Regions from separate parts of the Pseudoalteromonas sp. bablab_jr011 genome, predicted to be linked through region 2. Evidence: predicted binding sites of a transcription regulator. Region 2 holds the regulator's gene; each other region holds the start of a gene.
What was found. Region 2 encodes sigma-54, which starts transcription at its own class of promoters, with help from an activator protein. Its sites were predicted from a motif close to GTTGGCACGNNNNTNGNNT; they were not measured.
Positions count from the first base shown of each region.

Region 1 (7,255 bases), on a different contig from region 2:
TCAGTAAAACCGGGCTTGACGCCCAACAAACCGATATTTCGGTGATCTCAAATAATCTCGCGAATGCCAGCACGGTCGGTTACAAAAAAAGCCGCGCCGTATTTGAAGATTTATTGTATCAAAATATTAATCAGCCAGGTGGCCGTTCCTCACAAGACACTGAAATGCCATCAGGTTTGATGTTAGGCGCGGGTGCGAAAGTGGTTGCTAACCAAAAGAACTTTTCACAAGGTAACATGCTTACCACTGAAAATTCATTGGATTGGATGATTTCAGGACCGGGCTTTTTTGAGGTGTTACTCCCAGATGGCAATATCGCTTATTCGCGTAATGGTCAATTTACCACCGATGAAGATGGCCGCATTGTTACCGCGGGAGCCGGTTTTCCTGTGCAACCAGAGATGAATGTGCCAGACGATGCACAATCAATTACGGTATCACAAGATGGTGAAGTGTCGGTGCGTATCTCAGGCCAAGCTGACAATGTTGTTATTGGTCAGCTAACTATCAGTGATTTCATCAATCCATCTGGCCTTGAGCCTATGGGTCAAAACCTTTACACCGAAACGGCTGTAAGTGGGGCTCCTGTGCAAGGTAATCCCGGTATTGATGGTTTAGGAACTGTTGTACAAGGTTCACTTGAAACTTCAAATGTGAATGTAACAGAAGAGCTCGTTAACCTCATTGAAACACAGCGAATTTATGAAATGAATTCAAAAGTGATTTCGGCTGTTGATGAAATGCTTAGTTACATTAACCAACAGTTATAATGGGTAGGAGGCAGCATGCGTAACATTATCTTAGTCACATCAACAGCGTTATTGCTCGGTGGTTGTATGGCAACACAAAATAACCATGTGGTTCAGGATGACCCTTACTATGCGCCAATGTATCCTGAGCCTGCAGCAGAGCAAATGGTACCCACCGGTTCATTATTTGATAGTTATTTATCAAATGACCTGTATTCAGATAAAAAAGCGTTGCGAGCAGGCGATATCATCACGGTTAAACTGCAAGAATCGACTCAAGCAACCAAAGCGGCGAAAACCGAAACCGATAAAGAAACCGACGCAAGCCTTGACCCAGTCATTGGTTTAGGCGGCAATCCTGTGAATATAGGTGGTGATAGTATCCAATTTGGTATTGGTTCAGATTCATCATTTAAAGGTGATTCTAAATCGAATCAATCGAACAGCTTATTTGGTGATATTTCAGTTAATGTTATGCGAGTTTTGCCGAACGGTAACTTAGTGATCCGTGGCGAAAAGTGGCTTACTTTAAATACCGGTGAAGAGTTTATTCGTCTTGAAGGTTTAGTGCGTCCCCAAGATGTGACAGCAGATAATACGGTGACTTCAAACCGAGTTGCGAATGCGCGCATTCAATACTCAGGTAAAGGTCAACTTCAAGAAGCGCAAAGTGCGGGTTGGTTAACTCGTTTCTTTAGCAGTTCTATTTTCCCATTTTAGAGGATACAAATCATGAATGGGTTTAAATACATTATTGCTCTTTGCTTAATTAGTGTACAGCTTTCTGTTCAGGCTGAGCGAGTTAAAGATGTGTCTATGGTTGAGGGTGTACGCTCAAATCAATTAGTCGGTTATGGTTTAGTGGTGGGTTTACCTGGCACGGGCGAGCAAAGTCGTTTTACAGAGCAGAGCTTTAAAGCGATGTTAAATAGCTTCGGTATCACGCTTCCTGCGAACTTAAAACCAAAGATTAAAAATGTTGCAGCCGTTGCTGTACATGCCGAGTTACCCGCGTTTAGAAAACCAGGTCAAACCATTGATATTACCGTGTCTTCAATTGGTAGTGCAGGAAGCTTACGCGGTGGTACGTTATTACAAACCTTTTTGAAAGGGGTTGATGGTAATACGTATGCCATTGCACAGGGCAGTTTGGTCGTGGGGGGCTTAGGCGCAGAAGGTGCTGATGGCAGCCGAGTGATTATAAACACTCCCACCGTTGGCCGAATTCCGAATGGGGCAACGGTTGAGCGCGCTGTTAAAAGCCCGTTTATGCAAGGTGACTACATCACCTTTAATTTGAATCGTCCAGATTTCACAACGGCAAAGCGCCTAGAGCAAACTATTAATGATTTAGTTGGGCCAAACAGTGCTCAAGCAATTGATGCAGCGTCTGTACGTGTCATTGCACCGCGCGATGCATCGCAGCGCGTATCGTATTTATCAACGCTTGAAAACTTAGAGTTCACACCGGCTGATACTGCGGCAAAAATTATTGTCAATTCACGTACGGGCACCATTGTTATTGGTAAAAACGTAAAATTACAGCCAGCTGCAATTACCCACGGTGGATTAACCGTGACCATTGCTGAGCAGCAAAACGTATCGCAGCCGAATGCACTGAGCGAAGGCGAGACGGTGGTGACAAACCAAAGTATTATCGATGTTAATGAAGATGACTCTCGCGCTTTTGTGTTTAATCCAGGTATTAGCCTTGATGATTTAGTGAGAGCGATAAACGAAGTTGGTGCCGCCCCTGGTGACTTAATGGCTATCCTTGAAGCGTTGAAAGAGGCGGGAGCCATAAACGGGCAACTTGTTATTATATAATCAATTAAAAACGCGCTGAGCTCAGCGCGTTTTTTCATTTTTACCTTCCCTCAATCTGATAAATCCTCTTTTGGCGTAATTATTGCATTTGATTATGCATTATTAATTATTGTGTCAAAAAGCTGATGGATACGAATCATCTCGACAAGCAAAACTTTTTTGATTTAGGCAACTTAGACTCATTGCGTCAAAGTGCTCTAAAAAGTGATGCCTCTAGCAATGCGTCAAAAGAGGCGCTGAAAAAAGCGGCGGCACAATTTGAATCTATCTTTACGCAGATGCTGCTTAAAAGCATGCGTAAGGCTAATGAAGCATTTGAAGACAAAGACAGTCCGTTTAACTCGAGTGGCGTAAAATTCTTTGAAGAAATGCATGATCAACAGCTTTCTGTTGAGTTGTCTTCTAACGGCTCACTGGGTTTGGCTGATCTTATTGTGCAGCAGCTATCGCCCGACGGTAAGAAATTTACTCCTGGTTCCGTGTTAAGAACAACCGCAGAGTTTGATAGCGATAAGCGTGTTCGCGGTAATCAAGAAGCTAAGCCAGAAACACACCCAATGGCGGAAGTTGCCACTGATGAGCAATCAGAAAACCGCTTTGAAGATGCTGAGTCATTCATTAGCTCTGTTTGGGAGCACGCAAAAAATGCGGCTGAAAAAATTGGTTTAAACCCTGCTGTGATGGTTGCTCAAGCTGCGCTTGAGACAGGGTGGGGTAAGCATATTATTAGTAAAGCGGATGGCACCAGTAGTAATAACCTTTTTAACATTAAATCTGATAAGAGCTGGCAAGGTGACAAAGCAAGTAAAGTTACGCTTGAGTTTGAGCAAGGTGTGCCTGTTAAAAAGCATGCAAGCTTCCGTTCTTATCAGTCAATTAAAGACAGTGTGAATGATTTTGTGGATTTCTTAAATGAAAACCCACGTTATCAAGACGCACTAAAAAACACCGCAGAACCCGCAGCCTTTTTAGATTCGTTACAAAAAGCAGGTTATGCAACTGATCCAAATTATGCCAACAAAATTAAGCAGGTATTGAAGCGTGTTGAGCTTCAAAGCGTCGCTGCTTCATTGGTACGTTAAGGAGTAAGTCCTCATGTCATTCAGCTTATATGACATAGCAAATGCAGGTATCAGAGCGAATTCTGAGCTTTTACAAACGACCAGTAAAAACATAGCCAATGTAAATACAGCGGGTTATGTTCGTGAGCGCACTGAGTTCAGCACCATGATCGACAACCAAGTTGGTCGGGGTGAAACGTATCGTTTACTCAATGAGTTTGCTCAAAAACAGCTAAATCGTGATACGTCAAATAAAGCATTTTTTGATCAGTTTGTAACAGAAGCAAGCCGAGTCGATAGCTTGTTTTCTGAAGAGTCGAATAGCTTATCAACCAGCATTAACTCGTTTTTTAATAATGTTCAAGAAAGCTTAAATCAGCCTTCATCGACGGTGGCGCGTTCGCTGGTTATGACAGATGCACAAAACCTCATTGATCAAATGGACAGGCTTTCAAGCATCGTGGTTGACCAGCAGACTGTTGTGAATGAGCAATTAGAAATTTTCTCGGATGAAGCAAATAACTTGATCCAAAGTATTAGCGAATTGAACTCTAAAATTGCCGCGGTGCATGGCACTGATCGTGAATCAGCGTCTAGCGGACTGTACAACGAGCGCGACAAAGCAATTCGTGACTTATCAGAACTCATTGATGTAGAAACTCTCAACGGTAATAACGGTGAGAAACAAGTCTATTTGGGGTCTGGTCAAGCATTAGTGATGGAAAGCGGTACCTTTAACCTGTTTTCATTTACTGGCGATCCCGATCCCAGCTTCAAAGAGCTACATTTAGATGTTAATGGTGGCAAAGCCGTGCCGCTTGAGGTTGATGTAAGTAAACTTAAAGGCAAAATAGGCGGCTTACTGTCATTTCGTGATGACATTTTAGTGCCAGCCCAGAATCAATTAGGCCAAATGGGCTTAGCCCTTGCTGATGCCTTTAATCAGCAAAACCATTTAGGTATGGATGCCGATGGCGATTTAGGTGGGGATATATTTAAAATCCCCACGGTTGATGCATTTGCTTATCAAGCAAACACGGGCAACGGAAGTATTACTGCAAGCGTTGAAGCTGGTAAAGGCAATGAATTGCCAGCAAGTGATTTTATTGTAAAGTACAGTGGCACTAATGAAGTTGAAATTTACCCTGTTGATAATAAAGGCGAGACGATTAAGGATGCCAACGGCGATGAAATTTTTACTACAGCAGTCGTTGACCCAGCAACAGGTAAGGTTAATTCACAAAATAACCCAAATTTAGATTTATTCGGATTAGAGTTAACACTGGATATGTCTTCTTTACCTGATATTGATGATCAATTTATGATCAAACTCAATTCTCAAGCATCAACAAGTTTAGAGCTTGCAACAAATCGCCCAGAAGATATAGCGCTTGCTTCACCTATTCGTACTGCAAACGATATTAACAATACAGGTACTGCCAGTATTTCAGCTGGTACGGTGTCTGATGTATCAAATTTTACAGATACCCCATCGTTACAATTACCAACAGGGTCTTTAACTTTAACAAAAAGCGCTGAAAACCCCGATATGTACACCTTAAGTGATGGTACGAATACGACAGCTCCATTTGCAATTGATTCTTCTGGTAAAAATGTTATTCAACAAGCTGAAACAGCGGGCGTGTTAGATGACATAACAACACTCACTGCGGAGCAAGTTGGCTTCGATTTTGATATTGAGGGGACGCCAGCTTTAGGTGATTCATTTACAATAGAGGCCAATGAAGACGGCTTTGATGATAACCGTAATGGGCAGTTTTTAGCTGATATTCAAAACTCAAATATAGTTAGACAAAATGTAGTCGGTAACGCTAGTAATAATCATCTAACCTTAAACAAAGCATATACTAGTTTAGTGTCGGATATTGGCGTTGTGACTAATCAGGCACAGACTAATGGTGCAGCATTTACTGCGCTCGCAGAGCAGTCTGAAGCGTGGTACGAATCTCTGTCAGGTGTAAACCTCGATGAAGAAGCGGCGAATCTATTGCGTTTCCAACAATCGTATGCGGCATCAGCGCAAGTGCTTACCACTGCTCGTTCAATATTCGACACCTTACTTAATTCAGCGAGGTAATTATGCGTTTATCAAATAACTTAATGTATCAAAGCAGCGTTAATAAAATTCTTGAAGGCCAGCAAGGTGTTGCTAATGCACAAGAGCGTGTAACAACAGGTAAAAAGTATTTATCGACCTCTGAAAGCCCGTCGGCATATTCTCAAGCGTCTTTGTATATAAACAAAATACAAACTAATGAGCAGCACACAAAAAATATTAATCAGTTGAATGGCCGTCTAGAAACCGAAGAAAGTATCTTGATGAGTATTAATACGACGATTCAAGCAGCGCAAGAATTAACGATTAGAGCGGGTAATGGTGCTATGAGTCAAACAAACTTAGAAACTATCGCAGGAGAATTACAAGAGCTACAAAAGTCGCTAGTTAATTTGATGAATAGCCAGTCAGAAGACGGTAAGTATATTTTTTCGGGATATCAAGACAGCACCCAAACATATAGTTTTGACACATCTACTGGCTTATACGAATATCAGGGAGACCAAGGCCAGCATAGTGTAACGATAGCGCAAGGTGTTCACGTAAAATCAAGTGATAATGGATTTACAACATTTGAAAAAGTGAATGCTCGGCTCAATGTTACTTCTAACGATGGCGTCTTTTCGGGAGGAGTGACCTCAGGCACTGTGTATGTGAAAAATCAAGCTGATTTTGACACGTTCCATCAAGCTAATTATGACTTAAGCCCAACAGCAAATGCTGCAGATAATTCTTTTCAAGTTGAACTTGTCGCCGGAGTAAACCCTGGCGACCCTGATACTTATATTATAAACGATGGCTATGGGAATCCTATTTCGCCAGCTGTTACCGGGGAATTTACTGGTGAGCCTATCGAGTTTGCTGGCATGGAGTTTAAGCTAGAGGGTGCAGCGCCAGGTACATTTGATTTTTCACTGCAACAACCGCAAAAAGAAAATGTACTTAATACTATGCAAAACTTAATTACAAATCTTAACAGTGGCCTAGAGGGAGATGCATTGCATGACGCATTAGCCGATGGTTTAGTACAACTGCAAAATGCCAGTGATCAAGTTGTATTTACTCAAGCGAGTTTAGGGGCGCGTATGACTTTAGTAGAGCGAGTAACAGATACCAACAGTGCAATTGATATAAATAACAAAGCGAATAAAGCGAGTTTAGTCGAAGTTGATATGGCTGAAGCAATCAGCGACTTAACGAAACATGAGACTGCTTTGCAGGCTTCACAGGCAACCTTTGGCCGCTTAGCTAATTTATCATTATTTGATTACTTATAATGTTGTATTGTTGGAAATAGTTTGCCTTTTTAATAAAAAGCCAGTGGCAAAAAATTGTCACTGGCTTTTTTATGCTTAACGCTTACTATTGTTATAGGTTAAAGTTTTTATTAAACAATGCCTTATTGTTTTTATTTAAACTGGCACATTTCCTGCTTTTAGTTCTACACAAAGCGCGTGGTTCCTCACATTATCATTGGACCACAGCCTAATTAAAACTAGGAGATGGTAAAATGGCATTAACAGTCAATACTAATGTGTCGT
Region 1 covers NZ_JACDWU010000282.1:552-7,806, reverse strand. Annotated here, with positions in the region: gene flgG (flagellar basal-body rod protein FlgG) at 1-770, shown strand, start outside; gene flgH (flagellar basal body L-ring protein FlgH) at 786-1,469, shown strand; gene JIG41_RS16125 (flagellar basal body P-ring protein FlgI) at 1,482-2,576, shown strand; gene flgJ (flagellar assembly peptidoglycan hydrolase FlgJ) at 2,702-3,658, shown strand; gene flgK (flagellar hook-associated protein FlgK) at 3,672-5,735, shown strand; gene flgL (flagellar hook-associated protein FlgL) at 5,738-6,991, shown strand; partial or broken gene JIG41_RS16105 (flagellin) at 7,225-7,255, shown strand, end outside.
Region 1: the regulator sigma-54 is predicted to act here: its motif matches at 2,646-2,664, upstream of flgJ (flagellar assembly peptidoglycan hydrolase FlgJ).

Region 2 (7,255 bases):
CTTGAAAATCGCACCGGAACACACCGAAGATGGCCCGTTATCGAAAATGATGAAGCCAGGTATGGGCGCTTACGACAAGTTTAAAGAGTTGTTTGATAAATACTCGAAAGAGGCAGGTAAAAAGCAGTATTTGATCCCGTATTTCATCTCAGCTCACCCAGGCACCAAAGATGAAGACATGGTGAATATGGCGCTGTGGTTAAAATCGAATGACTTTAAGCTTGATCAAGTTCAGAACTTTTATCCTTCACCCATGGCGAATGCGACGACAATCTATCATACCGAGATGAACTCGTTGCGTAATATTAAAAATAACACGGAGCAAGTACCTGTTCCAAAAGGGGCACGTCAGCGTCGTCTGCATAAGGCAATTTTGCGTTACCATGATCCGGCAGGTTGGCCGATGATCCGTGAAGCTCTTAAAAAAATGGGTAAAGCGAATCTCATTGGTAAAGGCCCTCATTGTTTAGTTCCTGAGGAAGGGCGCAATGAAAAGGCCGCTAAAGGGAAAGGGCGCACAGGCCGAGCTGCACTAACCCGCCACACAGGTTTTAGCCAATTTAAGAAGGCGAACACCAAACCGCGTGTTGGTAAAAATAAGCAACGAGCAACATAGATTATACAAAGCAAAACGGCCCACAAGGGCCGTTTTTAGTTTAAATAAGTAACCAAGTCGCAGTGCCTAAAAAGGCAAAAATACCCACTATATCTGTCACCGTCGTAAGCACTACGCTGCCTGCTAATGCAGGGTCAATTTTCATTCTCTTTAAAATAAGCGGAATACTGGCTCCTGCAATACCGGCTGCCACTAAGTTCATGAACATAGCAAAGGCAAGCACCGCACCGAGTTTAAAGTCCCACTGCCACAGCGCGACAACACCCGCAATTAAAATAGACCAAATTACCCCGTTTAGCGCGCCGATAGCGAGCTCTTTGAGTAATAAAAAGCGTTGGTTAGTTTGGTTTATATGGCCAACAGCAATACCACGAATAACAAGTGTAAGCGTTTGGCTGCCTGCTACGCCTCCCATTGAGGGAACAATACCATTTAGTACAGCAAGAATAGGTAAGATAGCTAATGTATTCTCGAAAAAACTAGCGACTATTGCAGCGAGTAAAGCAGTTAATAAGTTGACTCCTAGCCAAATAGAGCGGCGCTGCGAGCTTTTCAATACGGGAGCAAAAGTATCTTCTTCATCATCAAGACCCGCTAAGCTTAATAAGCTATGTTCGGCATCTTCACGGATAACGTCAACGATATCATCGATGGTAATACGCCCTAGTAAGTGCGCGTTATCATCTACAACGGGGGCTGAAATCCAGTTATGGCGTTCGAATAATTGTGCCACGTCGCTTTCATCCATCGATATTAAGATAGATTCACAGTCTTCATCCATCAGGTCGCGAACCACTTTATCTGAGGGATTGGTCAACAACGTCGTTAAAGATAATGCCCCTAAAAAGCAATTATGTTTATCAACGACGTATAAATCATCGGTGCCTTCAGGTAAATCGCCGCGTAAACGCAGATAGCGTAAAACAACATCTAGTGTGACGTCTGGGCGAATGGTTACCGTATCGCTGTTCATCAAGGCACCAGCTGAGCGCTCTTGATAAGACAGGGCTTGGGTGGCTCTTTCTCTATCTTGCGAGTCCATGGCGCCGACAACGTCTTGGTAGACTGTATCAGGTAGGCTACGAAGAACCTCACCTAAATCATCGTCGTCCATGTCTTCGGTTGCGGCAGCAATGTGCTCAGGTTCCATTTGGGCAATAATGCCTAAACGTACATCTTCTGAGAGCTCTTCTAATACGTCACCACGCACATCAGGGTCTACCAGCTGCCAAAGCATACGGCGAATTTTATGCGGAGATGATTCTAAAAGGAGTGCGGTATCACACGGTGCTGTTTTTGCTAACATGCCGCGCACTTGAACAAATTGACCACTATTGAGTGACTTGGTCACCTGTTTTAGTTGTTGTAGCGGGTAATCTTGTTCAAAGGCTTCTGGCATTGGCGTCCTTACAACTGAAAAAATAGCTTAAAATCTGACTCAGCAAATACAGCATAGTTGCTAAATTTAGTATTTGCAGGGATATCGCCGCACTGAGATAAATTTACTAAGAAAAATGTATTTTAGAGAAGCGAGCGATATAAAAGTAGGATATTTAACAGGAATTTTAAATACCCAATGCAAGTTTAACGTAAACAGTCAAGGCTTAGCAAATGCTATTCTTGTTCATGAAAGCGTTGTGCAATTAATTCGCCTATTGCATTGAGTGCTGCGTCAGCATCGGGGCCTTCACACACCACACGGACTTCTTTGCCTTGGCTGCTCTCGAGTAACATTAAGGCTAATACACTATCGCCTTCGGCTTCTTTATCGTCTTGGTAAAGGGTTATTTTAGCATCGAATTGCAGTGCAAGTTGTGCTAAAACCGTGGCTGCTCGTGCATGTAAACCTAGCTTATTTTGGATTAAAAAAGTGTCTTCAGCATGCATCGTCGTTGCCTATTGGGTATCTTGCTCGCGGTGGCGTATTTTCACGTTTGCGTGACTTTTCGAAAAGCTCTCACCAATGGTTTGCGCTAAGTAAACTGAGCGATGTTGTCCACCTGTGCAGCCAATCGCAATGGTTAAATAACTGCGATTATTTCGCTCTAGGTGAGGGAGCCATGTTTGTACAAAGGTTTGAATTTGCCATGTAAACTTTTGCACTATGCTGTGACTAGCAAGGTAATCTTTTACTGGTTGGTCTAAGCCTGTCAGTGGTTTTAGATCCGGTTCCCAGTGTGGATTCGGTAAAAAGCGAGCATCAAATACGTAATCAGCTTCTTTTGGAATACCGTGCTTAAAGCCAAACGACATAAAAGTAATAATGAGCTTTTTGTCTTTTTTACCCAGTATTTTTTCGCGAATAGATTCGGCAAGCTGATGCACGCTGAGATCGGTCGTATCAATCATAAAATCGGCACGGGTGATCAAAACATCCAGTAATCCTTTTTCTTGTTTAATCGCTAAATCAAGCGGCAGCGAGTCAATCGATAATGGGTGTAAGCGGCGTGTTTCAGAGAATCGTTTGATCAGTGTTTGATCATCACTATCTAAATAAAACAACGTAGGTTTTGCAAAGCCCGGTAAATACTCAAGAATATCGTTAAATTCTTGCTGTTCTTTCGGCAGGTTACGCACATCGATACTTACAGCAATTTTGTCGTAATTATCTGACACACTGCGTACTAACGAAGGAAGCAGGTTTACAGGAATATTATCAACGCAGTAATAGCCTAAGTCTTCAAGTACTCGTAAAGCGACTGATTTACCTGAACCAGAGCGACCGCTGATAATAATTAATTCCATTTATGCCTCTGATGCAATGACTTTAAACAGATCACTATCTGTTTTAGCACTGCGTAGCTGTTTACAAAATTCTTTGTCTTTAAGTCTATCAGCAATTGTTGATAAGGTCTTTAGATGAAGCTGACAGTCACCATCTGGTACGATGAGTGCGACAAAAATATCCACTGGACGATTATCAATTGCATCAAAATTTATAGGTGACTCACTCACAATTACAAATGCGTGTGGCTGATCTGCACCGCTCATACGACCATGTGGAATCGCAATACCTCGGCCAATACCCGTGCTGCCCAATTTTTCTCTGTTCAATAGGGCATTGAGTATATCTTGCTGAGATAAATGAGGGAGCTGCTCATGAGCCAGTTCGCTGATAAATTCGAGAATTCTTTTTTTGCTATTAAAAAGGACCGCAGCTTTGCTGCAGTCCTGGTTAGTAAGTGAACTAAGTTTCATAATTTAGTGTCGAGCTAATTTCTCTTTGTGTTTAATTACTTGACGATCAAGTTTATCGATTAACGAGTCGATGGCTGCATACATATCTTGGTGTTCAGTAGAGGCAAATAACTCGCCTCCGTTTACATGTAAAGTTGCTTCTGCTTTTTGGCTTAGTTTTTCTACATCTAGAATGACATGAACATTATTAATGTGGTCAAAATGCCTTTCTAGTTTCGCAAACTTGGTGTTTACATAGTCTCTTAATGAATCTGTGATTTCTACATGACGACCAGTTAAATTTAGTTGCATAAGCATTTTCCTTCTATGTAAAACGTCTAAATCAGACTCTTACGCTGATTCGACGGAGGTATTGCTAGAGACTCTCGATATTTTGCTATTGTCCGTCTAGCTACTTTAATTCCTTGCTCAGCCAATATATCTGCAATTTTGCTATCACTCAATGGTTTAGCTGTGTTTTCTGCGGCGATTAGCTTTTTGATTAAAGCGCGAATTGCCGTAGATGAACACTCACCCCCATTTTCAGTGCTTACATGGCTGGAGAAGAAATATTTCAACTCAAAAATTCCCCGCGGGGTATGCATGTATTTTTGTGTTGTTACTCGCGAAATTGTTGATTCATGCATTTCGACCATTTCTGCGACATCATTTAATACCATGGGTTTCATGGCCTCAGGACCATGTTCAAAGAAAGCCTGTTGTTGTTGAACAATACAGTTAGTCACTTTTAATAACGTGTCATTACGGCTTTCTAAGCTTTTAATAAACCATTTTGCTTCTTGTAAATGAGAGCGAATAAATTGGCTATCACTGCTTGATTTTACAGAACGTGACATCGCCGCATAGTGGCTATTCACTCTGATTTTCGGCATGCAGTCTGGGTTTAGTTCAACTACCCAACGGCCTTTTATTTTTTTTACGGATACATCGGGTATCACGTATTCAGACTCTTCTCTAACAATTGTATCCGCAGGCTTTGGATTTAAGCTGTGGATCAATGTCATGACTTCTTTCAGCTCACTTTCTTTAAGCTTAGTCTTTTTCATCAAAGTGCGATAGTCACGACTCGCTAATAATTCAATATGTTCTGATAACACCATTTTAGTTTCAGCTAAATAGGGGGTGTCAGCATCGAATTGGCGTAATTGAATACACAAACATTCTTGTAAACTACGGGCGCCAATACCGACAGGATCGAATAATTGGATTCTTTTTAAGACAGCTTCGACTTCATCAAGTTCGATTTCTTCTTCATCGTTATTTTGATTGAAGCTTTCAACAATGTCTTCGCAGCTTACGGTTAAAATACCCGAATCATCAATTGCCTCAACAATCGCAACGGCAATCGCTTCGTCTGTTGGGCTGAATGGAGTTAGTTGTAACTGCCACATTAGGTATTCGTGGAGAGTTTCGGTTGATGCGCCTTGGTAAATTGATTCATCTTCAGGCATTGGACCTGAGGAACTTGATGGGGCAGCACTCATGTACTCATCCCACGTAACATCCATTGCTAAGTCGTCACTTACGGTGTCTTTGTTGAGGGCATCACTGCTTTCTTGCTCGTACTCGCTCGCAGCTTCGTCAGCCGACGCGCTTAGTTGGGTATCGTCAGATTCGGCTTTTTGCTCGTTCTTGCCAATACTCTCTTCTGCATAATCTGCTTCTTCAACTTCAAGCAAAGGGTTAGAGTCTAACGCTTCTTGAATTTCTTGCTGGAGATCCAATGTACTGAGCTGCAACAAACGGATAGCCTGTTGCAGTTGTGGAGTCATTGTAAGTTGCTGGCCCATGCGCAGCTGTAATGATTGCCTCATGTATCCCTAACAATCCTTTTTAGTCTTATCAAACAATAGCACGATGCCGTTAACTATTTATTTGATTTATTGTCATTGTTATAAGTCTAGCAGATGCTCTAGTCGGTGGCGTATTTAAAGCCTGAATTGCTCGCCTAGATACACATCGCGTACAGTTTGGTCGGCTAACACATGTTCAGGTGTACCTGATGCAATTAGCTCCCCATGAGAAACAATGTAGGCTTTTTCACAAACATCAAGGGTTTCTCTCACATTGTGGTCAGTAATTAATACACCAATACCACGATTTTTTAAGTGCTCAATAATTTTCTTTATATCTAACACTGAAATAGGATCAACACCAGCAAAAGGCTCATCGAGCAAAATAAATTTAGGGTCAGCGGCCAGTGCGCGTGCTATTTCAACACGACGGCGTTCACCCCCTGACAATGCCATACCTTGGCTGTCACGAATGTGTTGAATGCTAAATTCATCAAGTAAGCTGTTAAGTGTTTCTTCGCGGCCTTGTTTATTGAGATCTTTACGGGTCTCTAAAATGGCCATTAAGTTTTGATAAACAGTCAGTTTTCTAAAAATCGATGATTCTTGTGGCAAATAGCCAATACCTAAGCGAGCGCGGCTGTGCATTGGCAATAAGGTGATGTCGTTATCATCAATGCTTATTTTACCTTTGTCACTGGGCACTAATCCCACAATCATGTAAAAGGTGGTTGTTTTACCTGCGCCATTTGGCCCAAGTAAACCGACAATGCTGCCAGCTTCTACCTCAAGGCCTACATTTTTTACAACTTGGCGACCCTTATAGCTTTTAGCTAATAGCTCTGCTTTTAGTGTGCTCATGGCTGGCCTTCATCGTTCTTTTTGTTATCAACAGGCACTAAAATAGTGTGTACACGATCGGTCGAGTTTTCATCTTTCTCGGCACTTATCAGTTGCTGTTCCATATCGTATGTAATGCTCTTGGCACTGACTTTTTGGCCTGCTTGAGTCACTTGTGCATTGCCAACGAGTGTTAATAAGCGTTTAGCAACATCGTAACGAACTTCTTCAGCACTGGCGCTCATAATAGTGCCGTCAGCTTGTTTTTCTTCAAAGTAAGCGGGCTTTCCTGTGGCAATAATTAATTCAACCGTGCCTTCAACTTCACCTGCATGTGCTTCGAGTCGATCCGCTGTAATACGACGGTTACCATGTATGATCTCGACATTATCTTCGAAGATACCAATGCCATTTTTTAGCTGACCTTCTTGGCGATCAGAGCTAATGCTGATTGGTGTGCCAGCCTGCTCAGCAGCTGCGCCAGAAAACGCAATCAATAAGCTTGGGATCAGGAGTAATTTCTTAAGTTTATTGGTCATAGTATATGGTTCGTGTATGGTTAGTTAACTCAACAATTTCGGCTTTTAAATCGGCTTTTAAACCTTTACCGGTAATTTTTAAATTCGGTCCTGTCAGCGTGACAGGTTGCTTAGAAAACATGGTCATTTTGTCAATGTCGATGTTAATGTTCTCAGCTTTAATATCTTCGATCATGCCATTATGGGTAAGGTTTTTAGCAACTACATCCCCTTCGAATACAAGCTGATCGTTTTCATATAACGTGGCTTCTTTGGCTTTTACTTGCCAA
Region 2 covers NZ_JACDWU010000326.1:13,532-20,786, reverse strand. Annotated here, with positions in the region: gene JIG41_RS21765 (YgiQ family radical SAM protein) at 1-616, shown strand, start outside; gene mgtE (magnesium transporter) at 657-2,015, opposite strand; gene JIG41_RS21755 (HPr family phosphocarrier protein) at 2,231-2,503, opposite strand; gene rapZ (RNase adapter RapZ) at 2,513-3,361, opposite strand; gene ptsN (PTS IIA-like nitrogen regulatory protein PtsN) at 3,362-3,814, opposite strand; gene hpf (ribosome hibernation promoting factor) at 3,818-4,105, opposite strand; gene JIG41_RS21735 (RNA polymerase factor sigma-54) at 4,132-5,628, opposite strand; gene lptB (LPS export ABC transporter ATP-binding protein) at 5,743-6,468, opposite strand; gene lptA (lipopolysaccharide transport periplasmic protein LptA) at 6,465-6,986, opposite strand; gene lptC (LPS export ABC transporter periplasmic protein LptC) at 6,976-7,255, opposite strand, start outside.

Region 3 (7,255 bases), on a different contig from region 2:
AGGTACGTCAATCTTGTCGCAAGCGAATCAGTTACCACAAGCAGCACTTAGCTTAATTGGTTAATAGCGCTTAGGTTAATGATTAGCTAGACTAATGATTAAGTCAGCATTAGTTAAATAATAAAAGGGGGGGTGGCTTAGGCTAGTCTCCTTTTTTTGTATTAGCTAGTAGATAAAATTAAGGAGGCGTTATGAGTGCAATAACCCAAAGCCCTGATTACGCAGTGGCTCCGCAAAAGGTTGACGATAAAGTAACGGCGAGTCCGCAGTTAGTCGCCAATGCTGTTGAAGAGTCAACGAAAGCAGAAAATACCTTACAACAAGCAGAACGCAGTGTGCAAGCCGAGCAAAAAACTGTTGAGAAAGATGAACTAGGCCGCGAGCAGCTTGAGAAAATGGCGCAACAATTGCAGGACTTCATGGGCGAAATGAATCGCAGTTTGCAGTTTCAAGTAGACGAAGAGTCAGGCCGTGATGTTATTAAAGTAGTTGATAAAAACAGTGGTGAGTTAATAAAGCAATATCCGTCTGAAGAGGTATTAAGCTTAGTGGCTAAGCTTTCTGAAACTGCGGGTTTTTTAATAGACCAAACAGCTTAAAATTTTGCTGATTTGATTTAAATAGGTAATTAAGAGGAAGTTTTATGACTATTTCATTTAATGGTTTAGGTTCAGGTTTAGCCGTATCAGATATTGTTGATGCGCTTGTAAATGCTGAGCGCACCCCTTTTACTTCACGTTTAAATAGAAAAGAAGCAAACCTAACCACTGATATCTCAGCAGCAGGTGCGCTCAAATCAGCACTAGAAAAGCTACAAACTTCAATGGAAGCCCTTGGTGAAGTTGATAACTATCAAAAGCGCAGTATTTCTGGGGCTGATGATTTTGTATCGTTAAGCTCAGATAAAGATGCTCAGCCTGGCGGTTATAACGTAAAAGTTGATGCGCTTGCACAAGCCCATAAACTATCATCACCTGCCTTTACAGCGGATGAGCCAATTGGTAGTGGTGTTATTACCATAAGCTCGGGCGACAATAGTTTTTCTACTGTTTTGTCACCAACAAATACATTAGAGGATTTACGAGATCAAATTAATAATGGTCCATTCACGGGGTCTGATAGCAATGATTCTGTTACTGCAACAATAGTAACTACTGACGCAGGGCAGCATTTAGTATTAACAAGTAAAGAGACTGGTGAAGAAAATGCCATCAGCATTACTGTGCAAGATAGTGATGGTAACAATACTGATACAGGCGGCCTTTCTCGCTTAGCATATGATGTATCTGATGCTGATCCTGCGAATCACGTAACTAATTTAACCGAAGTCGATGCCGCCCAGAATGCACAAATTACCATTGATGGCGCACTGACCGTGACGAGTAACACTAACGAGTTTAAAAGCGTCATCGATGGTGTGGATATCACAGCTAAAAAAGTACATGGCGCAGATGACGATAACAGCACCCTAAAAGTTACCGAAAATAATAGCAACATCAAAGCGGGCTTAAATAGCTTTATAGAAAGCTATAACGAATTACTTGAACTTAGTAATAACTTAGGTAAGTCAGGTGAAAGCGGTGCGGGTGTTATGGCCGGTGACTCTATGCTACGCGGCGTAATGTCTAAACTCCGTCAGCAATTAACCGATGAAGTAACACTCAGTGATGGCAGCAGTTTGTCGTTATCTAAGCTTGGGGTTGAAGCAGACCGTTACGGTAAGCTAAGTTTAGATACTGAACGTTTAAACGCGCAAGTTGAAGCTGACGTTGACTTAGTGCAAGAGTTCTTTTTAGGTGAAAGCGATGAAGGTGGTTTTGCAAAGTCTTTTGATGAGCTAATGAGCTTTTATACTGACTCCGATGGTATTGTTCAAAACAGGATTGACAGTAAACAAACTCAGTTAGATGGCCTAGATGATGAGCGTATTGATTTTGCAAGAAAAATGGAATCTTTAGAGTCTCGTTTATATGCACAATATAACAGTATGGATTTACTAGTTGCACAAATGAACTCAACCAGTAGTTATGTTCAAGCGCAGCTTGATAATATGCCAGGGGTGGTTAAAAAGAGTAAATAATTTAATTAGTCTATTTTCTTATCTGTATTTAGGCGCCAGCTTTTTTGGCGCTTTTTTTTGCATCAGCACACAAGCTCTTCTTCAGTAAATATTTCGCTTTGTTTGAATAGAAGTATAAAAATTAATTCACAAACAAAATCAATTCTCAGTAGACGCGACTTTCTCGCGTAATTGATATAATGTTAATCAGTGACGTTAGTAACACGTTTATATAACTGAGTATGTTAAAAGCAACTAAACGCAAATTAGCGTTTGGTTGCTTTATATTTAGAAATAGCTTTATGTGATTTACGCTGATTAATAAGTTCAACCTGAGTTTTGTCTCTGGCGTTTTTAAGTCTAGCTGTAGCGGCTAAAATTTTGGATTGTATAGCTAAGAGTTCATGCTCTAGAGGCGGGTTTGCACTCTCACACCAACCTTTTAACTCTTGGTCTATGGCTATTAATGTATGACTGGCAAGCTCAATCTCTGTTTTATCGATGTGCTCTGACAATGCTGTGAGTAATGCATTCAGTGCGCTATAATCAGACATTATTGTTCAGCTTTAGGTATGCGCTCATCAGCAGGAATAGAGTCCCAGCCTTCTTTAATTTCTTTTACGATACGAATAACATCATCAACAGCATCAATATCATTTTTGATATTTGCTTCTATCAGGCGACGTTGGCAAAAATCGTAAAGCGATAAAAGGTTACCTGAAATATCACCACCGTGATCAAAATTCAATGCATCTTGCAATGCGCCAAACAATAAAATACAGCTTGAGATGTTTTCACCCTTTTTCTCAAACTCTTTTCGTTCAATAAACCCTTTGGTTGCTGCTAACCGGCCAATGATATTACTGAAAATTAAATTGATCTGTTCGTAAGGTGTCATTTCGTTAATGTTACTAACGCTGACTTGACTGTATTTTTTTACCGAGATGTGTGCCATGAGAAAATCCTATAATTAAAACATCAATTAATAAAACTTTTAGCAATATTAATGCCATGTATATTATCGGCAGAACTAACTTTTTCTTTATCTTAGTCTAGATGAATTATACAAATGTGTGTAGCGGTACTGAAGCAAAAAACAGACTGTAAATAATTTTAACCCTTTAGTATTGGTTATAGCTGCTAAGTGACTATTTTTTGGCGTTGATGTCAAAAAGTTGCCGCTTAGCGCTTGCATCCCTCTTAAACTCGCTTACAATTTAGAAACTAACTAACCCGTAGTCACTGTGGTTCGCCAATAATGATCTTAATTTTAGACAATAATAATAATCGTGCGATTGGTTTAAATGCAGCCCTCACTTTTATCGGAGAAGCTGTACAACTCGTTGATGAGTCAACACTTCAATCATTTTGTGAAAAACATCAACAACAAGAGTGCATGGTTATTCTTGGTGCACTTCAGCAATTAGATCATGAGTCTGTCATTAAGCAGTTGCCTGCGATCCCTTTTCTTTTGATTGGTGAAACGTTAAAGCCACTTTTAAGCATTGCCAATGTTGTAGGCTTAATTTGTGAGCCATTTAATCATGATGTGACTACGCAGCTTTTACATGATTGTCAGCAATATCAACGCATGTTGCCGGGCGATCATAAACAGTCAAAATCGAATAAATTGTTTGATGGTTTGGTTGGTGAAACAGATGCCGTTAAAGATGTGCGTTTTTTAATTGAGCAAGTTGCTAAAACCGATGCCAATGTGCTGATACTCGGTGAATCTGGAACGGGTAAAGAAGTGGTTGCGCGAAATGTTCATTTGCTATCTAAGCGCAGCTCTGGCCCATTCGTACCCGTTAACTGTGGTGCCATTCCGGGTGAGTTATTAGAAAGTGAATTATTTGGCCATGAGAAAGGCGCATTTACAGGTGCAATTTCGGCGCGAAAAGGGCGTTTTGAATTAGCCCAAGGTGGTACGCTCTTTCTTGATGAAATTGGTGATATGCCGCTACAGATGCAAGTAAAGTTGCTGCGTGTTTTACAAGAGCGAAGCTATGAGCGGGTCGGTGGTACGAAACCAATTCAAGCCGATGTGCGTATTATTGCAGCGACCCATCGCAATTTAGAAGAGATGATAGAAAAAGGCGATTTTCGTGAAGATTTATTCTATCGTTTAAATGTATTTCCTATTGAGAACCCGTCGTTAAGCGAACGCGCTGATGATATTCCGCTCCTGCTTAAAGAGTTAATGCGTCGTGTTAACGAGCAAAGTGGCACGACGGCGAAGTTTACAGAGCGAGCAATTCAAAGCTTAAAAGAGCATGCGTGGCCTGGGAATATTCGTGAACTGGCAAACTTGGTTGAGCGTATGGTGATCATGTTCCCTGATAAAGTGGTTGATGTGCCAGATTTACCTGCAAAGTATCGTTACATAGAAGTTGAAGCCTATCAGCCTGAGTACCCTGAAGAGTTGATGGAACGAGATGCATTTAACGATATATTCAGCACTGGCTTTAGCGATTATGAAGATGAAGAGCCGCAAACGCCCGCTACACATGTTGACTCGGGTTTATTACCAGATGATGGCATTGAGCTTAAAGAATACTTAGCAGAACTTGAAATTAGCCTAATTAGTCAAGCGCTTGAGCGTTATGACTATGTTGTAGCGCGTGCTGCCGAAATTTTAGGCGTGCGCCGCACGACACTTGTCGAAAAAATGAAAAAATATAACTTATCGCGAGACTAGCGCTTGTTTGTATTATGTAGGTCGATGTTTACGGGAATACCTGAATTAACAGGCTAAAGTACGACCTACTTGATATCGCATTACCTTCCTTTATTTAAATCAAGCGCTTAATATTGCTCGATTATCTGGGCTTTTCTAAAACAATCATTACTGTGATCGTTAACCATGCCACAGGCCTGCATATGAGCATAAACAGTTGTTGGGCCTAAAAATTTAAAACCACGTTTTTTTAAATCTTTTGCAAAGGCTGTCGAGGCTTCAGTAATGGCTGGATAATCTTCAAGTTTATCGACATTATTCACCAAAGGTTTGCCCCCGACGAACTGCCATTGGTAATTTGAAAAGCTACCAAACTCTTTTTGTATCTCAATAAATCGCTTGGCATTATTAATCGTGGCGGCAATTTTTAAGCGATTGCGAATAATGCTGTCATCTTGCATCAGGCGTTCAATGTCGCTGTCATCCATTTGTGCAACGTCGTCAACAACAAAATTTTTAAAGGCGCGACGGTAGCCATCACGCTTTTTTAAAATTGTGTACCAGCTGAGTCCTGCTTGTGCAGATTCTAAAGTAATGAACTCAAAAAGGCGGTGGTCATCATAAATTGGCACCCCCCATTCTTCGTCATGATAGGCTACATAATCGTCTTTGCTGGTATCGAGCCATGGGCAGCGGTTGTGGTGATGGTGATGCATCGTTCCCTCGCAATTGTCATTTTTTTGTCGTTGTAAAATTAACGCTAAACTACTGAAATAAAACAATAATAATTATGGTACGGATTGTGCATTTACACAGCTAGACACGATTTTTTGAGTATCGATTATGGCCTTAGCACATGTACTAAAACCACAATTTATCACAGCTAATCAATATAACCCATGTTTACAGCAAGAAGAGTATGTGGGTGAGTTGAGTGAACTTCGTCAGCAAGCAAGTTGGTTGAGCCATTTGGTTGATACCATGCCTGCGGGGGTTGTGGTATTGGATGGCCGCGGCATGATTGCAAAAGCGAATCAAATCGCTATCGATATGCTTGGTGAGCCTCTGGAGGGTGAAAAGTGGTTCAGCGTTATTCAGCGCTCTTTTCGTCCTAAACAAGATGATGGTCACGAAGTCTCACTCAAAGATGGTCGCTTGATTAAGCTTGATATAACGGCTCTGACGCCAGAACCGGGGCAATTAATTTTAATGACCGATTTGACCGAAACACGCCGACTGCAAAAGCGTGTTGCACACATGCAGCGCCTGAGTGCGCTGGGTAAAATGGTCGCATCGCTTGCGCATCAAGTAAGAACACCGCTTTCGGCTGCTATGTTATATGCGGCTAATTTAGGCTCTAAACGCTTACCTGAAAGCTCGCGTGGTAATTTTCATAACAAGTTAATGTCACGATTAAAAGATTTAGAAACCCAAGTGAATGATATGTTGTTGTTTGCTAAAAGTGGCGAACAGCAAGTAGTTGAGCGTGTATCAATGCAGCAATTACTCAATGAAGTAAAAGCGGGGGCTGATGCTATGGTGGCGCAAAACCACAGTGAATTAACCGTTAGTTTGCCAGAGCCCGATATTGAAATTGTGGGCAATAAAACAGCGTTAGCCAGTGCTGTACAAAATCTTATTCATAACAGTATTCAAATTATTGGCCAGCACGCAAAAGTGTCACTCAGCGCTCAGCGTGATGAGAGGAGTGAACACTGTGTTCGTATCAGCGTCAGCGATAATGGCCCTGGAGTCGATATTAGCCAAGCCGAAAAATTATTTGAACCCTTTTACACAACGAAAATCCAAGGTACAGGGCTTGGGCTTGCAGTCGTAAGCTCAGTCGCTAATGCGCATCAAGGACGGGTCGAAGTGGCTAATAATGCCCATGGGGGGGCATGTTTTAGTTTAATCCTGCCCATTAGTGCAGAAACTACGTCAGTGGAGGCAAGATGAATACGAACTCTATTTTAGTCGTTGAAGACGACGCAGGCTTACGCGAAGCCTTAATTGATACATTGGAAATGTCAGGTATTGATTGCATCGCTGCCGACAGTGCCGAGCAAGCAATGGTATTGCTAAAGCAAGGAACGTATTCATTGGTGGTAAGCGATGTACAAATGGGCGCGATGAGCGGCCTTGATTTATTGCGTAGCATTAAACTTAATTACCCTGAACTACCAGTATTAATGATGACAGCATACGCCACCATTGATGATGCGGTTGAGGCAATGCGTTTAGGGGCCATTGATTATATGGCTAAACCATTTGCACCCGAAGTTTTACTGAATATGGTGAGTCGTTATTTACCCGAGAAAGAAAAAGAAACCGATGGGCCGATTGTCGCGGATCCATCCAGTATTAAATTACTTGAGCTGGCCAGTAAAGTGGCGCGTTCAGATGCCAGTGTTATGGTGCTCGGACCCAGTGGTTCGGGTAAAGAAGTGCTGGCGCGCTTTATTCACGATAAATCAAGTCGCGCAGATGCTCCTTTTGTAGCGATTAACTGTGCCGCTATT
Region 3 covers NZ_JACDWU010000020.1:29,048-36,302, reverse strand. Annotated here, with positions in the region: partial or broken gene JIG41_RS00645 (flagellin) at 1-64, shown strand, start outside; gene JIG41_RS00640 (flagellar protein FlaG) at 192-599, shown strand; gene fliD (flagellar filament capping protein FliD) at 644-2,080, shown strand; gene JIG41_RS00630 (hypothetical protein) at 2,326-2,613, opposite strand; gene fliS (flagellar export chaperone FliS) at 2,613-3,014, opposite strand; gene JIG41_RS00620 (sigma-54 dependent transcriptional regulator) at 3,318-4,757, shown strand; gene JIG41_RS00615 (DNA-3-methyladenine glycosylase I) at 4,865-5,452, opposite strand; gene JIG41_RS00610 (PAS domain-containing sensor histidine kinase) at 5,580-6,692, shown strand; gene JIG41_RS00605 (sigma-54 dependent transcriptional regulator) at 6,689-7,255, shown strand, end outside.
Region 3: the regulator sigma-54 is predicted to act here: its motif matches at 5,526-5,544, upstream of JIG41_RS00610 (PAS domain-containing sensor histidine kinase).